Regions from separate parts of the Clostridioides sp. LIBA-6822 genome, predicted to be linked through region 3. Evidence: riboswitches for the same ligand, from Rfam matches in the RefSeq annotation. Region 3 holds a riboswitch; each other region holds the start of a gene.
What was found. A riboswitch is a leader RNA that binds a small molecule or an ion and turns the genes downstream of it on or off. The one in region 3 is predicted to bind cyclic di-GMP.
Positions count from the first base shown of each region.

Region 1 (8,202 bases), 310 kb from region 3:
ACATTTAGATTTAAATCTATTAAGTTAGACTGATTTTCTATGACTCTAAGGTTTACAATAAATTCATTATCACTTTGCTTTACGAAACTAGACTTTACTTGAGTATCTGCTAGTAAATTTTCTTTATTAGAATCTATATACTTGTCTATTTTTTCTGTAACACTAGTAGGTATTCGATTAAAGAAGTATTCTAGACTTTCTACGCCTCTTTGAGTAAGAGCATAATATTCTCTGTCAGAGTCTTTATATGTAGTCAAAAACTTAGATTCCATAAGCTGAGATAAAAGCTGTTGTAATGAGAAGTAATTCATCATTTCAGTCTCTAATACTACTTGAGTTATTTGAGAATTAGTTAAATCCATTTTAATTTTTTCTAAGATATATAAAATTAAAAGTTTATGATACGCTAATTCTTCAGACGAGTTTTCAAACATAAATATCATCCTCCGTCAAACTATTTCTATATATAATATATTAAACTAATTTATACAAAATTAAAAGAACAATTTGTATAGTATTATTAATCTTTAACAAATCATATAAAATTAATTTTATAAATAAATACAGAGAAATAGGGCTGCTAATTAGCAGCCCTGTTGATACCCAGGTGTCAAAATTTACTATCTATTTTCCAGCCATTTGTCTTTCAGCCATTTCAACTAATTTCTTAGTCATGTATCCACCAACATATCCATTTTCTCTAGCTGTTAAGTTACCTTTGTCTATGTTCTCATAGTTAGATAAACCTATTTCGTTAGCTATTTCTAATTTCATTTGGTTTAAAGCAGCTTTTGCTTCTGGCACTACTGTTCTGTTTGAATTTGACATAGTAAATTTCCTCCTCAAATAATTAGTTTATGATGTCTAACAACACTTTTATTTATGTGATGTTAATACTAATTTCTCCAAAATAAAAACAATATATACAGAAAAATAAAGGTAAAAATGTAAAAAATATAAAAAAATTAAATAAATGAGTATTTTAGAGCATTTAACTGGGTCAAGATAGACTTTGTTTTTTTCTTTATTGTCCTATAAATTAAATATTACAGTACTTTTTTGAGCTAAAAAAAAATAAATTTTAAATATAGAAGAAATTATCTAAAAGGGGGAATAGTATGAAAAGAGAAGTTAAAAGAACTAAAGCTTTGATATATAGTGTTTTATTTTTTTCATTATTATTAGTATTAATATTTGCTTTTGTTTGTGGAATAAAGTACATATGTTCTAAATCTGACAACTCAAAAATGCCTATATATAAAGTTGATACAAATGAGAAAAAAATAGCTTTAAGTTTTGACGTGGCATGGGGAACTAATAATATGGATGAAATTCTAAATACTTTAGATAAACATAATATAAAAGCTACTTTTTTTCTAGTTGGTAGTTGGGTTGATGATAATGAAGATATTGTAAAGGCTATAGATGAAAGAGGTCATGAAATTGGAAACCATTCAAATACCCATGCTAATTTGAAAGAAATATCAAAAGAAGATATAACAAAAGAAATAGAAACGACATCGGGAAAGATATTTAATATAACAGGGAAAAAGACCAATCTGTTTAGACCACCTTTTGGAGATGTAAACAACAAAGCTATGGACATTTGTAGTGATTTAGGTTATAAAGTAATTAAGTGGGATGTGGATTCTATAGACTGGAAAGAGCTTGGACCAAACCACGTAATTGAAAAAGTAATAAAAGAATCTCAACCTGGTTCAATAGTTTTATTTCATGCTAATATAAATGATGTAGATAACTACTTGGACACTATAATAAGTAAACTTAAAAAAGATGGATACAATTTAGTAAAGGTATCAGACTTACTATATAAAGATAATTACATAGTTGACTCTAATGGAGTGCAAAAACCTAGGAATTAATAAGTAATAAATGTATATTTTAAGTAAAGTTGTGGTAAATTATATAATATATGTTAGAAAAGTGTCGATAAAAAGACGGTGTCTATTTTTTGACACTTTTTATGCATGTATGCGATATCAATAATTATAGATTAAATTAATTAAAAAAGTGTCTAATAATTGACTTATTTAAAATAAGTTTAAATATTTTAAATAAGTTATGAATGCTGTAAGACAGTATTTTCAAAGGATATAAGTTTGTTTAAAAGTTGGCATAGAAATTGCTTTGTTAATAAGCGATATGTTCTATAGAAATAAACAATATGTTAAGACATTGTAATAGAAAAACAACATTAACATTATTTGAACAGCTTATAAAAAAATTAATATACTTAAGGGGGCGTACTAGTTGAACAAACTATATTCTATTTTATTAAAACAACACGTTGGTGGTCCAGATAAACCAGTAGTAAGTGTTGGAGATGTAGTAAAAAAAGGAACTCTAATCGCAGAACCAGCTGGATTAGGGGCAAATATTTATGCCAGTGTTAGTGGAAAAATAAGTGAAATAAATGACCAAGCTATAGTAATCGAAGCTGATGAAGTACAAGATGATACTTTTGAACCATTAAAAGGAGAAAGTATACTTGACTTAATTAAAGAAGCTGGAGTTGTAGGAATGGGTGGAGCAGGATTCCCTACTCATATAAAATTAAACATAGATTTAAAAGGTGGAACAATATTAGCAAATGCAGCTGAATGTGAACCTTTATTAGCTCACAACATAAAAGAAATAGAAGAAAGACCAGAAATAGTTTATCAAGGTATAAAATACGCTATGGAAGTTACTAATGCTGGAAAAGGTATGCTAGCAATAAAAAGCAAGCATCCAGAAGCAATAGCAGCATTCAAAAAAGTAATAAAGCCAGGAGATAACATAGAAGTTGCAGAACTAGTTGACATGTACCCAATGGGAGAAGAGAGAGCGATAGTAAGAGATGTTCTAGGTAAATTACTTGAGCCAACTCAATTACCTTCAGAAGCTAATGCAGTAGTAATAAATGTAGAGACATTAACTAGAATAGTAGAAGCTGTTGAGCAAAAAAGACCAGTTATATCTAAAAATGTAACTGTAGTTGGACAATTAAACAGTGGAAAAGAATCTATAGTATTTGAAGATGTACCTATCGGAACTACTGTTGGAGAATTAATTGAAAGAGCTGGTGGAATAAAAGGTGAATACGGAGAGATAATCTTAGGAGGACCTTTCACTGGTAAAGCTACTACTTTAGATACTCCAATAACTAAAACTAGTGGTGGTATAATAGTTACTATGCCATTTGTTAATGAAAAGAGAAAAATGGGTCTTTTAGTCTGTGCATGTGGACCTAATGAAGAAAGAATGAGAGACATAGCAGCTAAAATGGGAGTTACTGATATAGTATCAGTTCAAAAATGTAAACAAGCTCAAGAAATTAAAGGTGCATTAAAATGTGAAAATCCAGGACACTGTCCAGGACAAGCTCAAAAATGTATAGAATTTAAGAAAGCTGGAGCAGAAGTTATATTAATAGGAAACTGTACTGACTGTAGTAACACAGTAATGGGTTCTGCACCAAAATTAAAATTAGGTGTATATCATATTACTGACCATGTAATGAGAACAGTTAATCACCCATTAATAAGAAGAATAAAAGGTGACGTAAGATTAAAAATAAAATAATATAATATAAATAATAATATAATATAAAAATATATGAAAAAAACATCCTTAGAAAAGTTTGAAAAATTACTTTAAGGATGTTTTTTGTTGCAATATGACGATAAGATTATGGAATAATATAAATAATATGGAAGAAATAGACAAAAGGTAATGCATAATGTATAATGATGGAAATAGCTATTAAAATTATATTAGACAAAAATAAAGACTCAAATATGTGGCCATATTGACAAGTAAAAATTTAATGAAGTCAATCATCCAACAGGGTAAAGTTTTTGTGTTATATCAAGATACTCTATGGTATCTTTTTTAGTGTGAAAATATATTTTTGTCTTTTATTAATCAAGAATATCTTAAATAATAAGATTATATTTTAGGATATTCATAAAAAGTGCACTTAAAATACTTAAAAATAAGAATTAAAAATTACTAAAAACCTATTTATAGAAACTGTGAAGTATATCTTAAACCTGGGCACTTAAAAGATATATGGAGTTAGTAGTGCAACCTGCTATAAATATAAATAGGAGGAAAATCTTGAAAATAAAAATTAAAAAATCAAGTATAATTAGTTTAGTAATTGCTTTTAGTATAGCATTTACTGCATTTGCACCAATAATATCTTATGCTGACGAAGTAGATGGAAAAGATATAATACTCGATGGAGAGAAACCAACAGTAGGAGAAACACCAGATGGAGAGAAGCCAACAGTAGGAGAGACGCCAGATGGAGACAAACCAACAGTAGAAGAGACACCAGATGGGGATAAACCAACAGTAGGAGAGACGCCAGATGGAGAGAAACCAACAGTAGAAGAGACGCCAGATGGAGACAAACCAACAATAGGAGAAACACCAGATGGAGAGAAGCCAACAGTAGGAGAGACGCCAGATGGAGAAAAACCAACAGTAGGAGAGACACCAGATGGGGATAAACCATCATTAGAAGAAGTACCAAATGAAATGATACCATCAGAAGAAGAAAAATTAGAAGTGGAAGAAATGAGTTTGAAGAAGAACATTGAAGATATTCTTAATCTTACTGTATCTCAAATAAATAAGATTGTATATAATTTCTGGGAAGACGAAAATGATGTAAAAACAGATGAACAGTCAGAAATTTATGAGGTACTTACTTCACGAGATGGAAATACTAGCTTTTGGTCTAATAATAAAAATTCAAAAGTAAAGAATAGTTGTTTATTAAAAGAAACAGATGGTTCAAATAGACCTTATTTTGATTTAAGATTTGATGATATTACAAAAACTTTAACTTTCGATTATGTAATAGAGGGTCTTATAGGTGCAAGCCATAAGTATGGTAAATATGTAATAGAAGGTGAAGATGGAGAACAAACTGCATTTTGTTACAATAATCATTTAAAATCTCCAAGTAATAAAAATAAGAGTCCATACTTACCAGCAGAAGATTTTAATGGTCAAGAAAATAAAAATGAAGATGCAATTAAATCTATACTATATGCAGGTTCTGAGTTTGATGGATTTGGATATAAGCAACAATTTAATTTAGGTGGAAAAGAATATGAAGGTATGATTCATTTTGCAACTCAAGATGCAATTTGGATTATGCTTGGGCAAATGAATGAGCAAGAGAGACTTAAGCTTTATCAAACTCTTATAGATTCTTATGATAGATTGATAGAGAATGCAAATACTGAAGAAGAAAAAGCTAAATATCTGAAAGACAAGGAAGCTCAAATAAATACAAAAGCTTATTTAGAAGCATTATTAGAAGCTGGTCGTAATGAGTTAAAGCCAAATGATACAGGAAAACCTAGTTTAAGTAGTGGTTTAACTGATATTAAATTTGATAAAATTCAAGATGGAACTTATGAAACAGAATCTATAGCTCTAGTAGGCTACAGTGGTGTGGTTAAGTTGAAATTACCAGATGGAGTAACTGCTTATGATGAAAACGGAAATGTAATAGGTACAGGTGAAGTAGAGATTTCAACACAACAAAAGTTTAAACTTAAGAGCATAGATAAGCCAGATGTAAAAGATAAGGTATCTGCATTATCTTATGATTATATTTTCCCAAAAGCCATTCAATATTTTAAGACAGTTTTTGATTTTGGAGAAAAAGACCACTCATCTGTATTACCAGCTAGTAAGCAAAATTTATTGAGCTATACAATAGAACAAAAAAGTGGTGAAGTAGTTGATTTCAATATAGATGTACCAACGGATGGAGACCCAGATGTAAATCCGCCAATACCACCAAATAATGATAATAATGACTCAAACGGGCATAAACCTAAGCCATCACCACCATCAGATGACACAGTGATAAATCCACCAGTACCACCATCAGATGATACAGTGATAAATCCACCAATACCACCATCAGATGATACAGTGATAAATCCACCAATACCACCATCAGGTGATACAGTGATAAATCCACCAGTACCACCATCAAGTGATATAGTAGAAAATACATCAGTACCATCAAAAAATGATACAATAGTAAACCCACCAGTGCCACCATCACATGATATAGTGGTAAAATCACCAAAAACAGGTGATGAAACGCAAATAATGCCATATATACTTATTGGTGTTATAGCAATTTGTGGATTGGTATATCAAGCTAAAAGAGTAAAAAATTAATACGGAATACTGCTTATTATTAAGTTTTAAAATATATTGTCTCAAATTGATTTAAAAATCATTTTGAGGCATTTTTTTATGTAAATATAATCTTTTTTAAAATGGATGTTAACTGTTTTATGAATAGAAAAATAATTTGAAGGTGAAAATAGTATTGAAAAAATAACATACTAAAGGTATAATTCATTTGATTTTATTTGTATAGATTTAAGTATTCATTTTAGTACTTACATGAATTTGTATTAGAAATCTGTATAATAATCACTTAAGAAATTTTAATATTAATTATTGAATAAATTGTTATTATGATATGCTAGAATAAATATGTATAAATAAGTTTTGATGATGTACTACTATAAAGGGGGGACTTTATGTTTTCGATACCAGAAGTAAAAAAAGTAGAAGAGGTAATGGATACAAAATTTACAACTATAGACGAAGACACAAGAATTGAAGATGCAATAAAAGAAATGATAAAAAGCAATACAAAAACTCTAATGGTAATAGATTCATCTGGTGAATTAAAAGGTATTATATCTATGACAGATATACATAATCTTTATGACATGCATAAGAAATATGAAGGCCAGACAGTAAAACTTATAATGAAAAAGGATGTAATATATGTCAGCGAAGGTTTAACCTTAGATGAGTGTAGAGATATAATGATATTGAAAAATATAGGAATTCTTCCTGTTCTTAGAGATAATAAAATTATTGGTGTATTAAAACAAGAACATATTAGAGATTATCTATATATGCACTTAGAAGACTATGGTTTGACTTTAAAATATATTATAGGACAAATTAAAGAAGGAATTTGTGCTATAAATAACGAAGGTGTAGTTATATTATGGAATAAGTTTATGGAGGAAAGGTATGATATAAAATCTGAAGACATAGTCGGTCGACCGATGAACGAATTTTTGGAGAATACTATCTCAGAGAAAGTATTGAATAGTAAAATCGGTATGAGTGACTTATATTTTACGGATAAAAAAGAAAATATGTATGCGTTAGTTCATGCAAATCCTATATTTTATAAGGAAGAATTTATTGGTGTTGTATGTACAGAGGTTGATGTTACAGAAGCCAAGATACTTGCTCTTGAGCTTGAAAAAGTAAATGATACTTTGAAATATTTAAAGAATGAAGTTAAAAACTTATCTAAAGGTAGCTTTGACAAAATTTTAGGTAAAAGCTATAAATTAGAAAAATCGAAAGCGATTGCAAAACAAGTAGCTAGAACTAATAGTAGTATATTTATCTGGGGTGAAAGTGGTACAGGTAAAGAAGTATTTGCAAGAGCTATTCATGATTATAGTGAGAGGAAAGGTCAGTTTATACCTGTTAACTGTAGTGCTATACCAAATGAGTTATTTGAAAGCGAATTTTTTGGGTATGAATCAGGTGCATTTACTGGAGCAAGTAAAAAAGGTAGAATAGGTATATTCGAACTTGCAAAAGATGGAACTGTATTTTTAGATGAAATTGCTGATTTACCTCTTAGTATGCAGGCTAAGTTGCTTAGAGTGTTGCAAGAAAAAGAAATAAGAAGAGTTGGTGGAGATACCACAATAAAAATAAATCCCAGAATAATATCAGCTACTAATAAAGATTTAGAGAAAATGGTAAAAGCAGAAAAGTTTAGAGAAGATTTATATTATAGATTAAATGTTGTGGAAATAAAAATACCACCACTTAGAGAGAGAAAAGAAGATATAGGATTGTTAGTGCATAGTTTTTTAGAAGAAATATGTAAACAAAATAATAAACCTGTTCTTACAATTAGTAAAGATGTAATAGACATATTTCAAAGTTACAGATGGAAAGGCAATATTAGAGAATTGAAAAATACAATTGAAAATATGGTTGTTTTATCTCAAAACTCTAGGATAGAGGTGGAAGATGTACCAAGTTATATGATGGATTCTACTAATAAGAGTATTGAAGAAGAGGAATATCCTTTGGATTTGACGAAAG
Region 1 covers NZ_CP196995.1:3,829,723-3,837,924, reverse strand. Annotated here, with positions in the region: gene ACTG48_RS18120 (DUF4364 family protein) at 1-434, opposite strand, end outside; gene ACTG48_RS18115 (alpha/beta-type small acid-soluble spore protein) at 625-828, opposite strand; gene ACTG48_RS18110 (polysaccharide deacetylase family protein) at 1,119-1,883, shown strand; gene prdC (proline reductase-associated electron transfer protein PrdC) at 2,272-3,585, shown strand; cyclic di-GMP riboswitch class II at 4,022-4,107, shown strand; gene ACTG48_RS18100 (Cys-Gln thioester bond-forming surface protein) at 4,123-6,219, shown strand; gene prdR (sigma-54 dependent transcriptional regulator PrdR) at 6,591-8,202, shown strand, end outside.
Region 1: it holds a riboswitch for cyclic di-GMP, as region 3 does, so the genes downstream of both, ACTG48_RS18100 (Cys-Gln thioester bond-forming surface protein) here and ACTG48_RS19700 (type II secretion system protein) in region 3, are expected to answer to the same signal.

Region 2 (8,202 bases), 520 kb from region 3:
TGATTGTATATAACACATAGCTCTCCAACAAAAGCTTTTATTCCTTCAACTTCTACAGTAAGCCCTATTATCTTCTTAACTCTACCCTCTGATATAGTAAGCTCTAAATTTTCTATTTTCTTATTTATTTTGTCAAAATCTATAGATATATCAGTTTTATACATACTTTATTCACCAAGCAATTCTTCTTTTAGTTTTTCTATAGCACAATCAATACCAACTATTATTCTTCCATTTTCCTTTTGTATAATAGCATTTCCTTTATCTATACTATCATCTGCAATAACAAATACACTTGACTTTAATGATGTTTCTTCTTTGAATATTTCAAACTCTTTCTCTATATTATCTTTATATAAAGAATTACATCTTACTATGAATGAACTGCTTCCTTCATAATCTTGAATAATTTGCTTTAATAAATCACTCATAGATTCTTCATCTTCAAAATGCTTTTTTAGGGCAGAACTAGCCATGTTAATAGCAAGTCTTATAATTTCTTTGTTTTTTTCCTTTATGTACTCAGTCATTTTCTCATTAGCTTGTAATAAAATTAAATTTGCCTGATTTCTTATAAAATCTGCTTCATCTTTAGCTTTTTGGGTATATTCATCATATGATTCTTTATATCCATCCTCATATCCATTTTTTTGACCTTGGCTATATCCTTTTTCATAGGCTTGTTTTTCTATATTTTGTGCACTTGTTTTTGCTTCTTCTAATATCTCATTCTTTTTTAGCTCGGCAGATTCTATAGCTTCTTTTATTACTTCATCTCTAAATCTACAGTCATTCTCTTCATTTATGTTTGGTTCTCCTACTCTAGCTTTATCTATTATAGATAAATCTAGAATTCCTTTATATGATGCTTTTTTACTTTTAATAATTTTATTATTCAACAAAGTCATCACCAAAATTCCTTACAATAGTTATGGCACCTTCTCTTTCAAGTTTTCTTACACTGTTTACTATTTTTTGCTGAGCACCTTCAACTTGTGCAACCTTTATGACACCAACCATTTCCATCTCTTCTTTAAGTGCTTCTGCTGCTCTAGAAGATTGATTCCTATATACAGCATCCGATATTTCATCATCCACACCTTTTAATGCATAGACTAAATCCTTCATAGTTACTTCTTTTAGTACTTTTTGTATGCTCATATCATCTAGTTTTACAATATCTTCAAATACAAATATATGAGATTTAATTTGGGCAGCTAAAGCTGGGTCTCTTTCTTCAACAGTACTCAAAATATTCTTTTCTGTTTTTCTATCAGAATTAAGCAATATTTGAACTAAAGTAGCTATTCCGCCATAATCTTTAAAATCATCACCACTTATTGAATGTAATTTATCTTCTAATGAATTTTCAATTACTTTTATAACTTCTGGAGATATTGTGCCCATTGAACTTATTCTCATAGCTACCTCATTTTGTAAATTAAGATCTAAATGCGCTAAAACTTCTGCACCATTTTGTGGTTCCATATGTGCAAGTAAAATAGCTATGGTCTGTGCACTTTCATTCCTAAGTATTTCTAATATCTTCTTTGCATCTAGATTTATAATATGTTTAAAAGGCTTTGTACTTGTATCCATTGATATGCCTTCAAGTAATTTATTTGCTTTAACATTTCCCAAAGCATTACTTAGTAATTCTCTTGCATATTCTAGTCCACCTTCTATAACATAATCTTTTGCTTTATTTATTTCTACAAACTCTTTTAATATTTCTCTTCTTTCTTTTGAAGCTATAGAAGAAATATTTGCAATTTCCAAACCTATTTTTTGAACCTGTTTATCTGGAAGACTTTTTATTATATCACTAGACACAGTTGGTCCTAATGTCATTAAAAGTACAGCAGCTTTTTTTAAACCTTCGCCTTCTATTTTTTCATTTTGCTCTTTTTCATTTTCACTTATATCACTTAAGTCAAATGCACTAACATTTGTAATTTCTGTGGACACATTCTATCCCCCTTACTCATTTAACCAAGTCTTTATTATTTCTGTTACTTGGTCTGGTTTTTCTTCTGCATACATTTTAACAGCTTCCTCTAATGTCAATTCTGGATCATCCCCTAATAGAGGATTATCTTTTTTATCAACAGTACCAGAATTAGCACTATAAACTTCATCCTCATAATCCATATCTTCTTGTTCACTTCTCTTCTTATATATTAAGTATCCAATGGCACCTACTGCAACAACTGCCACTACTCCAATAACTGCCTTCATTATATTAGCTTTGAAACCTTCTTTTTTAATCTCTTCCAGTTCTTGTTTAGCCTCGGCTTTTCCTTTAGGGTCAAAGACCATTGAAACAACACTAAGAGTATCTCCCCTCGCTCCATCCATACCTATAGCATTATTAACAATATCTTCTACATCAGCTTGAACACCTTTAGCTATTTTTCCATCTATAGCAACAGAAGCTGTCAATCTTTTAAGTTCTCCTGGTGCAACTATCGTATGAGTTTCAATCTTACCTGTCTCATATTCAAAGCTCTCATCCAAACTATCTTCTGTGTTAGTGCCATTTTTATTTCCTTGATTATTCATATTAGCATCTACACCTTGGACATTATTTGTCGCAGATTTAGATGAATTTTTTGACCTTGTTTCTTTTATTGCAACTTTATCAGGGTCAATCTTTATTTCAGTTTTTTCAGCTGTATCAAAACTTAAATCAGCATTTACTGTAGCTTTTACTTTGCCTGTCCCAAATATTGGTTCTAACATTTCCAAAATAGACTTTTCTAATTGTTTATTCAATGCTTGTTCAGATGCCTTATTTTTATCAACACTAATACCACCATTTATTGGTTGATTATTTTCATCAACTTCTTCATCGTCTAAGATACCTTCTGATAATAAATTCATCTTATTATCAATAACTTGAACATTTTTTTCTGGTATATTTGTAACACTTCCTGATACAAGTGCCATAACAGATTTTATTTGATTTTTTTCTAAGGTTGTTCCTGGTTTTAACATTAAGTAAACTGCTGCACTTCCTGGAACTGCCTCTTTCTCAAACACTGATGATTCTCCAAATGTTATATGTACTCTAGTATCTTCCACTTGTGGAAAACTCTTGATTGTTTTTTCTATTTCACCTTGTATGATTCTTTGCTTCTTAATTTGAAACTCTTCATCAGTAAGCCCTATAGATGAACTATCATCCATTAGTGCAAATCCTTTAGAACCACCTGTAAGACTTGGAGCTAACTCCAGTCTCAATTTATCAACTTCTGTTCTAGGCACATAAATTGTGCTTCCTTTTACCTTAGTATCTATCTTTCTAGACTCTAATTCTGCTGATATATCTGCAGCATCTTGAACATCTAGTTCTGAAAATAAGACTGCATACTTATTTTTACTTGCAGATATTGCTGTAAATACTAGCGCTAAACATATAGCAACAATCCCTATACCTAATGCTATCTTGGTCCCTTTTTTTAAAGAACCTATTTTTGTCCTAGTTTTAGCAACTTGCTCCTTAATCTTATTTTTAAAACTGGTTATCATTGATTATTACTCCTGTTCAAAAGGCTAAATTTGTACTTTATTCATTTCTTGATATGCATCATGAATCTTGTTTCTAACTTCTATTAGATATTGCATAGATAGTTGTGCTTCTTGACCTTTTAACATAACTTCATGCATAGAAACATCTTCGCCTTTTATAAATTTTTCTTTCATATTATCTGCTGTCACTTGTTGAAAATTGACTTTGTCTATAGTATCTATTATTACATCTTCAAAATTCTTTTTTTCTTCTTTATTATTAAGATTTAATGGTTTTATTTCTCCAACTAAATTATCTAACTTTGCACCTTGCATTAAATTGTTAATTTGTGTAATTGGCATAATTTATCCCTACTTTCCTATTTCCAAAGCTTTAGATATCATAGACTTCTGAGCATTCAGTGTATCTATGTTGGAATCATATGCTCGTGAAGCTGTTATTAAATCTGTCATTTCAACTAATATATTTACATTTGGATATTCTACATATCCATTTGGCTTTGCATCTGGATGAGCTGGGTCATATACTTCTTTAAGAGGTGATTTGTCATCTTCAACAGATGTGACTTTTACTCCTAACATACCTAATTTATTATCATAGTTTTCTTCAAATGAAACAACTTTTCTCCTATATGCTTCTCCATTTGGACCTCTTGTAGCATTTATATTAGCTACATTTGATGATATGATATCCATTTTCAAACTTTCTGCTGTTAATCCACTAGCAGAGATTTCCATTCCACTGAACACACTCATCTTCTAGTTACCTCCCACCTATTATTGATTTAGTCATTGCGATTTTGCCATTTGCAAAACCTATTAAAGCATTATATTGCAGTGTTGTCATTGCTTGCTTTACTTTCTCTTCTTCTATATCTACATTATTGCCATCTACTCTTAACCCTTTGGAATTGTCTATTTTTTCTTCTATTTTTGGCATGGCCTCATTTAATGTTTCTTCAAAAGTTACATAATGTTTTTTGTAACCTTCAGTATTTATATTTGCTATATTATTTGCTATTGTTTGACTTCTTAGATTAGTTGCATCTAATCCCATTTTTATAATGTCATATGTATTCATACTCACCCCTCCTCAAAATATATTTATTTGCTATATTTAATGATTAAAAAATGAAGTTGCTATATTACAAAAAATGACTTCTTTGTCCATTTAAATCTATTGCAATTCTATTACATTAATATAATAATGTATCATTTTAGTGAGAAATCTAATTTAAATTTAATTAACTTCAATAAAAATAAAAAAAAATTTTAATATGTATTTAATTTTTTCTTTGTAAAGTTGCCTTTTTTTGTAAAATAGCAACTTTTTCAGATAGTTTTTCTTTATTTCTTGTTATAATTGGTAAAATATGTTATTATATGTATTTTCTACTGTAATAAAGTAATTTTTCCATAATAAAATGACCGCCAAAAAAGCAGTCACTTCGACTAATCCTACGTATACAATTATACTTAGGACTCTTTTTGGCAACTGGCTAGCATAGTTCGCATATACAAACTTTAGCCCCTATAGCTTTGCGTCACTAGATTTCTCTAGTTTTGCCTATTTAGTTTTAATTTAAGTATACAATAAATGATAAAATTTTTAAACATTTTTATCATATTTTATATTATTATTTTATAACTATTATCAAAAAATCTAATCTAGTAAAAAATAACCCTATACTTTTTATATCATATACTCTTTCTATGTGCTTAAATAATTAAAAATTGAATACCATTTTATATTCATGAACATATTGTTTAAAAATATATGCTCTCTAAACTCTCCTTCATATATAAATCCCATTTTCTCATAAAATCTTATAGCTCTCTCATTGTGTGAGTAAACATTCAAATAAACTTTTTTCAGATTAAGATTTTCAAAAGCAATTTTTAATATTTCTTCTGTACCCATCTTAGCTACACTCTTTCCAATAGCTTTTTTTCTTAATACTATAGCATATTCTGCGTTTCTATTAATATAGTCTATATTCTTTAAACTAACAGTTCCAAGATATTCATCTGAATCATCAACAATTGCCATATGAATACTTCTATTAGTATAACTATTTAAAACAAATTCCTCTATTTTATTTTTATCCATATCATTAAAATTTATTTTAAAATTTTTATTTATGTCATCATCCTTCATCCATTCGAGCATTAAACCTATGTCTCTTATATCAAGCCTTCTAATTTTCATATTATTACACCTACTTTAATTTTATACTTTAAAAACCTAGTACTTATTTATAGCATCTATTATGACATCTATATCCTGTTTATTTAAGTATGGATATATTGGCAAACTTAAAACTTCTTCTGATATAAGTTCTGATACCTTGAGTATCCCTGTTAGATTACTAAATTCTGAATATGCCTTCTGTTTATGTATAGGTATTGGATAGTGTATCATAGTCTCTATATTTTTTTGATAGAGATAATCTCTTAATTTATCTCTATGCTTTGTCCTTATTACAAATTGATGCCATGACGGCTTTGTATCATCTAAAACCTTTGGTAATATTATTTTTGAGTTATCTATTCCCTCTAAATAATATCTAGCTACATCGCTTCTATAGCCGTTAAACTTATCTAAATACTTTAATTTTATATTTAAAACTGAAGCTTGTACCTCATCAAGTCTTGAATTCTTCCCTTTATATTTATTATAATATTTCTTTTCTGAACCATAGTTTCGTAAAACTCTTATCTTTTCAGATACATCCCTATCATTAGTGGTAATTGCTCCTGCATCTCCAAGTGAACCTATATTTTTACCAGGATAAAAACTTATACCTGCAGCATCGCCTAAGTTCCCAGTTCTCTTATTTTTATACAATGCTCCTTGAGCTTGTGCATTGTCTTCTATTAATTTCAAATTATATTTTCTAGTTATTTCCTTTATTGAATCCATATCAGCTGGTTGTCCATATAAATGAACTGCTATTATGGCCTTAGTTTTATTTGTTATTTTATCTTCTATCAAATTGGCATCTATATTATAAGTGTTGCAATCTGGTTCTACTAATATAGGAGTAGCTCCGACATTGCTTACAGCCAGAGCAGTTGCTATATATGTGTTGGCTGGTATTATAACTTCATCTCCAACTCCAATATCATATGCTTTTAAAATCAATTCCAATGAATCTAATCCATTACCTACACCAATACAAAATTCAGTTTCACAATATCTTGAAAAGTTTTTTTCAAATTCATGTACCATTTCTCCTAATATAAAATAATTTGAATCATACACCTTTTCAATATTAGATAATATCTCTGTTTTTAAATTTTTATGCATTGGCTTCATATCTAAAAATTTTATCATTATATATTGCTCCTTACATATCTTAGAAATTCATCGTAATCTCTTATATAATCACTCTCATCATAAAAATCGGATGCTAGAACAATTAATAGAGTATCTTCCTTGTAACCAGACATCTCATGCCATATATTTTTACCTATAAATAAACCTTCATTAGGATTATCTAATAAAAAGGTTTCTTCTTTTACACCATCACTGCACTTAACTTTTAATTTTCCTTTTAGACAAATTAGTACTTGTTTGAGGGTTTTATGAGCATGTAAACCTCTTTTGATTGTATTAGGAACATTATATGTATAATATGTCCTTTTGATATCAAATGGTATATTTTTATATGATTCTAATGAAACTAAATATCCTATATCATGACTTCCAATAGGATTCCATTCTATTAAGTAGCATTTATCCATAATTTCACCTTATTTCTTTCTTAACACTATATTTAATATAATATATACAAACTTTTATTTTTTATTTTTATTAATGAATTTAGCTTTTATTTTCTATTACTATATTACATTCTTCCAACAATTTATCCATATCATATTTTAATATATTATATTCATTAAAATTGTTTTCACTTGACATATGTTTATAAAATAATTCTATTAAGTAAAAGTTTTTTTGATACCAAGATGCTTTTAATTCATCAAGTTGTTTCTGATATTTAATAAATAGTTTATTTTTATAACAATACTCTATTATGTTATACCAATCTGGAGCAGACCCACTAATTATAAATAAGTTATTACTATTTTGCTGGTCACTAGTTCTAAATGAACTTAAAACTTCGTGTAGGTATATCATATTTCCTCTTTGCAATAGTTTTATCCATGCAACCACATCACCCAATGCATGTATATACTTACCTTCTAAAGTAAGTATTTCTTTATCTTGTAAAATATTTTTAAAAACAACCATTGATGGTGCACCAATAAAATTTTCAAGTTTTGTTAAAGTTTCTTTTATTACATCTTCTCCTAACATTTTAATATCTTTTTCTGGGGAGATTGAGTGTGTTCTTACTACATCACCATTCCCATTTATATAATTCAAGCTAGAAGTAGCCAACACTAATGATTCGTCATTAATTAAATAAGACATCATTTTTTCAATTCTAGTTTCACTATATAAATCATCATGAAATAAAAAACTTATATAACTTCCATTTGCTAAATTCACTAAATTTTCTGAGTTTCTTATTCCGCTTCCTCCTAATGGCTTAGGATTTTTAATATACTTTATATTATCATGATATTTCATATAGGATTTCACTAGATTTTCTACATCATTAGTGGTACTATCATCACCTATAATTATTTCAATTTTTTTAT
Region 2 covers NZ_CP196995.1:317,179-325,380, reverse strand. Annotated here, with positions in the region: gene fliI (flagellar protein export ATPase FliI) at 1-164, opposite strand, end outside; gene ACTG48_RS01870 (FliH/SctL family protein) at 168-908, opposite strand; gene fliG (flagellar motor switch protein FliG) at 892-1,968, opposite strand; gene fliF (flagellar basal-body MS-ring/collar protein FliF) at 1,981-3,531, opposite strand; gene fliE (flagellar hook-basal body complex protein FliE) at 3,556-3,873, opposite strand; gene flgC (flagellar basal body rod protein FlgC) at 3,883-4,287, opposite strand; gene ACTG48_RS01845 (flagellar basal body protein) at 4,295-4,612, opposite strand; cyclic di-GMP riboswitch class I at 5,019-5,109, opposite strand; gene ACTG48_RS01840 (GNAT family N-acetyltransferase) at 5,243-5,740, opposite strand; gene ACTG48_RS01835 (DegT/DnrJ/EryC1/StrS family aminotransferase) at 5,777-6,868, opposite strand; gene ACTG48_RS01830 (sugar 3,4-ketoisomerase) at 6,868-7,278, opposite strand; gene ACTG48_RS01825 (glycosyltransferase) at 7,358-8,202, opposite strand, start outside.
Region 2: it holds a riboswitch for cyclic di-GMP, as region 3 does, so the genes downstream of both, ACTG48_RS01845 (flagellar basal body protein) here and ACTG48_RS19700 (type II secretion system protein) in region 3, are expected to answer to the same signal.

Region 3 (8,202 bases):
AACTGCTGCTGGAGCAGACAGAGTATTAACAATGGATTTACATGCAGCTCAAATACAAGGATACTTTGATATACCACTAGACCACTTATTAGGTGGAACAATATTAGCAGATTATTTCAATGAAAAGAAAATAGAAGATTTAGTAGTAGTATCTCCTGACTTAGGAAGTGTTACTAGATCAAGAAAATTTGCTAATTCTTTAAATGGAGAAGTGCCAATAGCTATAATAGATAAGAGAAGACCAAAAGCTAACGTATGTGAAGTTATGAACTTAATAGGTGATGTTAAAGGTAAAAATGTTATACTATTAGATGATATGATAGATACAGCTGGAACAATAGTTAATGCGGCAAATGCACTTAAAGAGTTTGGTGCAAAAGATGTTTATGCTTGTTGTACTCATGGTGTATTATCAGGACCAGCTATTGAGAGAATTTCTAATTCAGAGATAAGTGAGTTAATAGTTCTTGATACTATACAACTTCCTGAAGAAAAAAGAATAGATAAGATAAAGATAAAAACTGTAGCTCCTTTATTTGGAGATGCTATAAGAATGATATTCTCTAACGAATCAGTAAGTAAATTATTCTAATTTATTAGATTTATAAGAGTTGTTTAAAAGGATGTAAAACTTTTGAACAGCTCTTTTTTGATATTTTAATTTATATAGCTGTTTTTTATTTATTATAAGAGTGTATGTGATTTTAGAAAAATATTATGGTTTAAAATTTATGTATAGATACGTAAAAGAAATCTGGAAAAGCACATAAAAATATGAATATTATGAATATAAAAAATATTTGGAAAAAGTATTGAAAAATTTCAGATTATGTAGTATTATGTAAATATAAACAAAGAAAGAGGTGTTTCCAATGGGAAGGTCAGAAGATGAACCCCTAATACTTAAATGATTCAGTCACAATCTAGAAGGAATATAAAAGTCTATTGAAAGTTTATTTATAAGAATTGAAAATAGTATCTATTCTATATCTTTGATGTTTGTGAGAGGGTTCTGGATTATATAAAGTTACTGTAAAGAAAGTAATTTTGCACAATGAGCATATCTGTAAATGAAGAGTTTCATTTATATAGTGATTGTGGCTGAATCATAATTAAAAGAGATAGAATGTTTATAATAGATGATTTTAATAAAATACTATATTGTAATAGCTTCTAGCTTTCAAATAAATATTAGCAAAGGATGGAAATGACAATGATAAAACTAAATGATAATTTATAAATATCTCCTTACGATATATGATAATTGTAGGGAGATGTTTCTTTTTTTGTATAGTATAATTATTTGTATGAACTGTGTTTTAATATGTAAAAAATTGGTATATATAAATAATATAAACTTAGTTGATAAAATTTGGTAACTATTATATAATATAAGTGGATATGTATATATAATTATGCATTACCCTGAATTTAATAAAAATAGAAACGTTGATATATGTTCTGTGATTTGGGCGCCTTAGAACATATGGAGTTAGTGGTGCAACCGGCTATGGAATTGTATTTATTTATGGATACTTTTATTTTCATAGCATTTTTTGTTTTAAAATGGTTATATGCTAGAAATAAATCTGGTTAGTACGTGTAAATAATTTTACTTAGATTTTTAACCAGATATATTATAAGGAAGTATTAATTAAAAAATTTGAGGGGGAATAAAAATGAAGTTAAGAAAGAATAAAAAAGGTTTCACTTTAGTGGAATTATTGGTAGTAATTGCAATTATAGGTATATTAGCAGTAGTAGCAGTTCCAGCTTTATTTAGTAATATAAATAAGGCTAAGGTAGCAAGTGTTGAGTCTGATTATAGTTCAGTTAAAAGTGCAGCATTATCTTATTATTCAGATAAGAACACAATGCCACCTAGTGGTGAATTAGATGCATTAGAGACTTACATGGATACTCTTCCAGACAAAGCAGACATAGGAGGAGGATATAAATTACTTTTAGTTAATAATAAATTAGCATTAAAGATAGGTGATGGTACTGCTGCTGATGGAGTTACATTAACAAAAGCACAAATAGAGAAATTATTAAGTGATATAGGACCAAAGAAGATATACACAGAGAATACACTAAAAACTGAGTTACAAAAAAATTCAACATTAAAAGATGGGACTCTATATATAGTACTTATAGATAATGCTGAAATGGATTCAACAAATAATTAAAGTAATATTTTTACAAGAAATATTATAAATTCAATGAAAAATATGATAAAAAAGACAGGAAGAAAATCTTCCTGTCTTTTATACTATTTTCTTTAATATCCAATCACAAATGATGATATAATTGAGATAGTAAAGGAGTGAAATCTGTGGCTAAAAAAGTTAGAATAGGAGACAAACTGGTTGAAAAAGGATACATAACAGAAGACCAGCTTAAATGGGCATTATCAGAACAAAAAAACAGTGGAAAAAGACTAGGAGAATTTCTAGTACAAGAAGGTCTTATAGATAGTAACTTATTAATAAGTGTATTAAAAGAACTTTTGGATATAGAAAGTGTATTTTTAGAAGGAACAGAAATAGACACATTAGCTACAAAGATGGTTCCAGAAAATATATGTAAAAGATATGCTGTATTTCCATTCAAAATCGATGGAGACAAGATATGTCTAGCCATGTCAGACCCACAAGATAGAGAAGCAGTTCAAGATGTAAGACGTATGTCAGGTAAAGATGTAGAGATATTTATATCGAGTGCAGAAGATATAAACAAAGCAATAGGTCATGCTTATGCACATTCAGAAATAAATAAAGCTATGACTGAGTACAACAAAAACAGAACTGGTGGAGTAAGAGAAACAGTAATACTTGAAGAAGATGTAAATGCAGCTCCAATAGTAAGATTAGTAAACAACATACTAGAAAATGCTGTTAGAATGGAAGCAAGTGATATACATATAGAACAAAGTGAAAATTACATGCGTGTTAGATTTAGGATAGATGGAATGCTAAGGGAATATATGAGAATGAACTCAGCGCCATACAAAGCAGTAGTAAGTCGTATCAAAATAATGTCAGATATAAATATATCTGAAAAGAGAATCCCACAAGATGGCAGAATCTATTTAAAAGTGGATAACAAACCTATAGATTTTAGGGTTTCTACAATGCCAACTAATAGGGATGAAAAGATAGCCATGAGGGTTCTTGATAAAAGTAATTTTATGGTTAGTAAAGAAGTACTAGGAATAGATGAACATGGCTCTAAGATATATGACGAGTTGATAAACACTCCTTATGGACTTATATTGGTGGTTGGACCTACTGGAAGTGGAAAGACAACTACACTATATTCAATGTTAAATCAATTAAATACAGAAAATAGGAACCTCCTAACAATAGAAGACCCTATAGAGTATGAATTACCTGGTGTAAATCAATCTCAAATAAATGAAAAAGCAGGTCTTACCTTTGCCAGTGGACTTAGAGCTTTTATGCGTCAAGACCCAGATATAATAATGGTTGGGGAGATAAGAGATACTGAAACTGCAGAAATAGCAATTAGAGCTTCTCTTACAGGACATTTAGTTTTAAGTACACTACATGCAAATACAGCAGTTGGAGCAATTTCACGTCTTTTAGATATGGATGTAGAAAGTTTCTTGATAACATCATCCGTTTTAGGGGTAATATCTCAAAGACTTACAAGAAAAATATGTGAGCATTGTAGGGTTTCATATGAAGCAGACATTGGAGAAAAAAAGGCTCTTGGTATTGATGTAAATGAATCAGTAACTATTTATAAAGGAGAAGGCTGTGAAAGATGCAATAATACAGGATATAAGGGGCGTCTAGGTATATTTGAAATGCTTGAAATTACACCAGAAATAAAAGAGTTAATAGATTCATCTGCCAATCAAAGAGAAATTTTAAAGGTAGCTAGAAAACAAGGTATGATTAGTCTAAAAGAGGATATAGTTAAAAAGGTTTTAAATGGAAAGACAACAGTAGAAGAAATGATTAGAATAATTTTGATGACTGATTAAAGGATGATATTATGAAAAGTTTTAAGTATACAGTAATAAAAGAGGATGGAAAAAAACAAACTGATGTAATTGAAGCCAATGATTTTAATGAAGCTAGAAGTCTACTTAGAAAAAGAAATCTTAGAGTTCTCGAAATTAAAGAGAGCAAAAGTAAAAACATAAGCGTCTTTAATAGAAAGAGAAAAAAAGACTTAGGAGCTGACCAGATAAGCCACTTCTGTAGACAGTTTGCTATTATAGTATCTTCTGGTATAAATAGTATCTCAGGTCTAGAAACATTAGCTAGAAGGTCAACTAATGTTACCTTGAGAGAAGAGATTAATCGTATAGTAGCAGAAATAAAAATAGGTTCTACTATTGCAGATTCAATGCTTTCATCAAAATCAAAGTTTCCAAAATTACTTGGGGCTATGATAGCTACAGGTGAGGCTACTGGTAAATTAGATGAAGTACTAAAAAGTATGGCTTCATTTTATGATAGTGAACACAGGGTTAAGCAAAAGCTTAGAAATGCGGCAACATATCCATTAATAGTTTTGATTTCTTCCTTTGTAATGATTTTTATATTTACAGCATTTATGGTGCCTAAGATGGTTAATTCAATTACAACAGTAGGAGCATCTCTTCCACTTATAACAAGAATTGTTATGGGGTTTGGTGTGTTTATGAAGAATTTTTGGATAATAGTACTTCTAGCTATTATATTGTCTATTTACCAATTTAAGAAGTATCTAAAAACACCCATTGGTAGAGCACATAAAGATAGAGTCATAAATAAGATTCCTATTTTAGGAAAAGGAATAAACTGTATGGTGGCTACACGGTTTTCAAGAGCATTGTATCTATTTGTATCAACAGGATACCCTTTAGTTCAGGGGCTTGATTATATTATAGATAGTGTAAATAATACCATGGCAGAAAAGATTTTGGCATCAGCCAAAGATGGAATAACAAGAGGTGAGGGCTTAGCAGAGAACTTAGAAAGATATACATATTTTGATTCTGTGCTAGTACAGATGATAGCTATAGGGGAGCAGACAGGGGAGTTAGAGAATATAAGTAGACAGATGGCCGAATTCTATGAGTATGAATCCGAAATTTATTTAAATAGGATGGCATCAATGATAGAACCTGTTTTAATAATTGCAGTTGGTATTATAGTTGCGGTACTGGTTGTATCAATATTTATGCCAATGCTTAGTATATATGATGCTATGTAGGAGGGAAAGGACAAATGAACAAGGTTTATGTATCATATTATGGCGATTCTATTTCCATAGTTGAGGGCAGATATAAACATGATAAAGATAAGTTTTATATAAAAAGTTTTAATGCGTTTTCAATAGAGGATATTGCACAAGATTTTTCTAAGGAAAAGTATGCTCTATTGAGATACGCATTAGAAAATGTGAAGTTAAAATCAAGACACGTAGTTTTTTGTTTAAATACAAGAGATGTAATTCTAAAACCCCAAAAACTCCCTAAGATGGATAAAAAGGATTTAGATGGATTTATGAAGCTAGAAATGGATGAGATGATGGCTTTGGAATCAGATGAATATGTGTTTTCATATGAAGTATCTAGTGAAACATCAGATAGTTCAACTGGTGAGGAGTCAAGTTTGAATCTTATCATTGGAGCTATAAAAAAGGAAGAAATAAATGCAATTGTAGAGATAATGCATGAGTTTGATTTAATATTAGATAGAGTAGATACACTATCAACAGCTTATTTAAGAATTCTTAAAAATTTAGATTACAGTGACATAATGGTAACTAATATAAGTGACAATAGTACAATTATAAATATATATAAGAAAGATACTTTATTTATTAGTGATAATATACCTATAAGAATAACTGCAAAAGACATGGAAATGCAGTTATTAAATGTAGTAGAAGAATCAAAAGGTCTTATGAATTACTATTCATCAAGAAACTTTGGTAAAGTTACAGACACTATATTAATATTAGGAAAAAGATATTCCAATAAATTAATTTACGAGGCTTTTAGTTCTGCATTTTCAAATTATGTTTCTCAAGGTCTTACTGAAATAATGGATATATCTGATATGATAACTGGAGATATAGACGAAGACGATATAAATTCAATCGTAGAGATTCTAGGAAGTATGATAGAACCTAAAGGTAAAAAAGATTTTGAAAATATAAACTTTTTACCAATGGATATACTCAAAAAACAGATGAAAGCCAAACAAATGAAAAACATACTGAAAATAGCACCAATAGTTATATTAGTTCTTGCTATTCCATATTTATGTTTGATTTTTTTTAATAATCTAGCCAATAAAGAGCTTGAAAATGTTAATGATGAAATAAGAAATATTGAATCTGCATATTATCAGATTGGAAACATAGAAAAAATGATACAAAGCAAAACTGAAGAAATAAAGGTATATGATATGTTAATTGGGAAAAAGGTAAAATGGGAAAATTTATTGGATGATATAGATAAAAATACTCCAAGTAGAGTTGAACTAACGAACCTATCAACGACTTATCAAAATCTTGGGACTACTAATAAAACTGAGAACTCAAATAACAATAAAACTACCACAAATAAATCAAGTAGCAATGAAACAAAATCAAATACGAAAAGTAATAATGATGGAGATAAAACCAGCAGTGATTTAAATGAAGATAAGACTACAAATGTATCAGAAGCATTAACTGGAGATAGTGAAACTGATAGTGCTGATACAGAAAAAGATGATAAAACACCATTATATGATAAGATACCAAATGTTATAAACATAGAAGGAAACGCTAAAGATTCTTCTTATGTAGGTCAATTTTTATATAAATTAAAGGGCTTGTATTATTTTGAAGATGTTAAATTACATAGCATAAAAAATAATGAAGAAGATTCTAACTATACATTTAGTATGACATTATACCTGAAAGAAGGTGTATTAACTAATGAATAAAGATATATTTAAAAAAGATATAAAAGATATATTCAAAATGGAAGTTAGCTTAAAAGGAATTCTTATAAAAGTCATAATTTTATTAGCTATTTTATCATATGGATACTTTGGGCTTTATCCTCAATACCAAAAATATGTTGCTACAAAAAATTCTGTAAAACAATCTACAGAAAAATTAAATACATATAAAGAGAAAACAGCTCTTATGCCAAAATATGAAAAACAACTTAAAGAAGTTGAAAGTGAGCTGAAAGAAAAAAGCAAAAATCTTTTATATGATATGCAAGATGGACTTTTTTTAATAGGCTTAGATAAGAAAATGAAAGTATATAATATTGACTTAACTAGTTACGATGTTGGAAGTGTTAGAGAATATGAGCATTTTTATGGTGTATCAACAACAATAAGTGTTAGAGGGGATTATAGAAATGTCAAAAAATTAATGGCTTATTTAGAAGAACAAAAAAATGTTACTCAGATATTAGATTATACAATGACTTCATACATAGAGCCAGAAAAAGAAGAAAAAGAAACGACAAGCAATAAGGATTTAATTAAAAATGTGAACATAAATAAAGATACAAAAATATATTGGGTAGAAGGCGAAGACAAATGGCACTTATATAATGATTGTCCATTGATAAAAGAAGGCGAAATTTTAAAAAATGATAAGCTTTTAGATAGGTCTACTAGTTATCTATGTAATACTTGTGTACTTAGAGCAGCTACAGAGAAAGAAACACAAAAAGAAGTTGTGGCTCCAGAAGCAGAAGGTGTAGTAGATGCTACATTTAAATTTATAATGTACACTAAGGATAATACTACTATGATACTTGATACAGATAATCCATCTTCATGGAGACCAGGAAAATATAATCCATTTAAGTCTAGTGCAAAATAAAGCTAAATAGGCTTTAAAGATAGGTGATGAACTTGTACAAAAATAATGAAAAGGGTCTTACCTTATTAGAAATAATAGTAGCAGTATTTATATTAACTGTAGTTTTAAGTATTTCTTATAAAGTGTTTAATGGTATAACATCAGCAGTAAAGAAACAACAAATCATTACAGATGCTCAAGTAAATGTTAATTTGATTAATAAATATCTAAATAGGGATTTAGAAAACTGCAAAGAGGTAAGAAAAGCTAGTTCAGGTAGTAATTATGAATATAATATAGAGACACCAGATAATATCGTAAGGTATGAAGTTTCTATAGAAACTAAAAATAATACAGGAGTAT
Region 3 covers NZ_CP196995.1:4,144,167-4,152,368, reverse strand. Annotated here, with positions in the region: gene ACTG48_RS19705 (ribose-phosphate diphosphokinase) at 1-592, shown strand, start outside; cyclic di-GMP riboswitch class II at 1,434-1,519, shown strand; gene ACTG48_RS19700 (type II secretion system protein) at 1,680-2,189, shown strand; gene ACTG48_RS19695 (GspE/PulE family protein) at 2,336-4,012, shown strand; gene ACTG48_RS19690 (type II secretion system F family protein) at 4,024-5,232, shown strand; gene ACTG48_RS19685 (PilN domain-containing protein) at 5,247-6,959, shown strand; gene pilO (type 4a pilus biogenesis protein PilO) at 6,952-7,860, shown strand; gene ACTG48_RS19675 (prepilin-type N-terminal cleavage/methylation domain-containing protein) at 7,887-8,202, shown strand, end outside.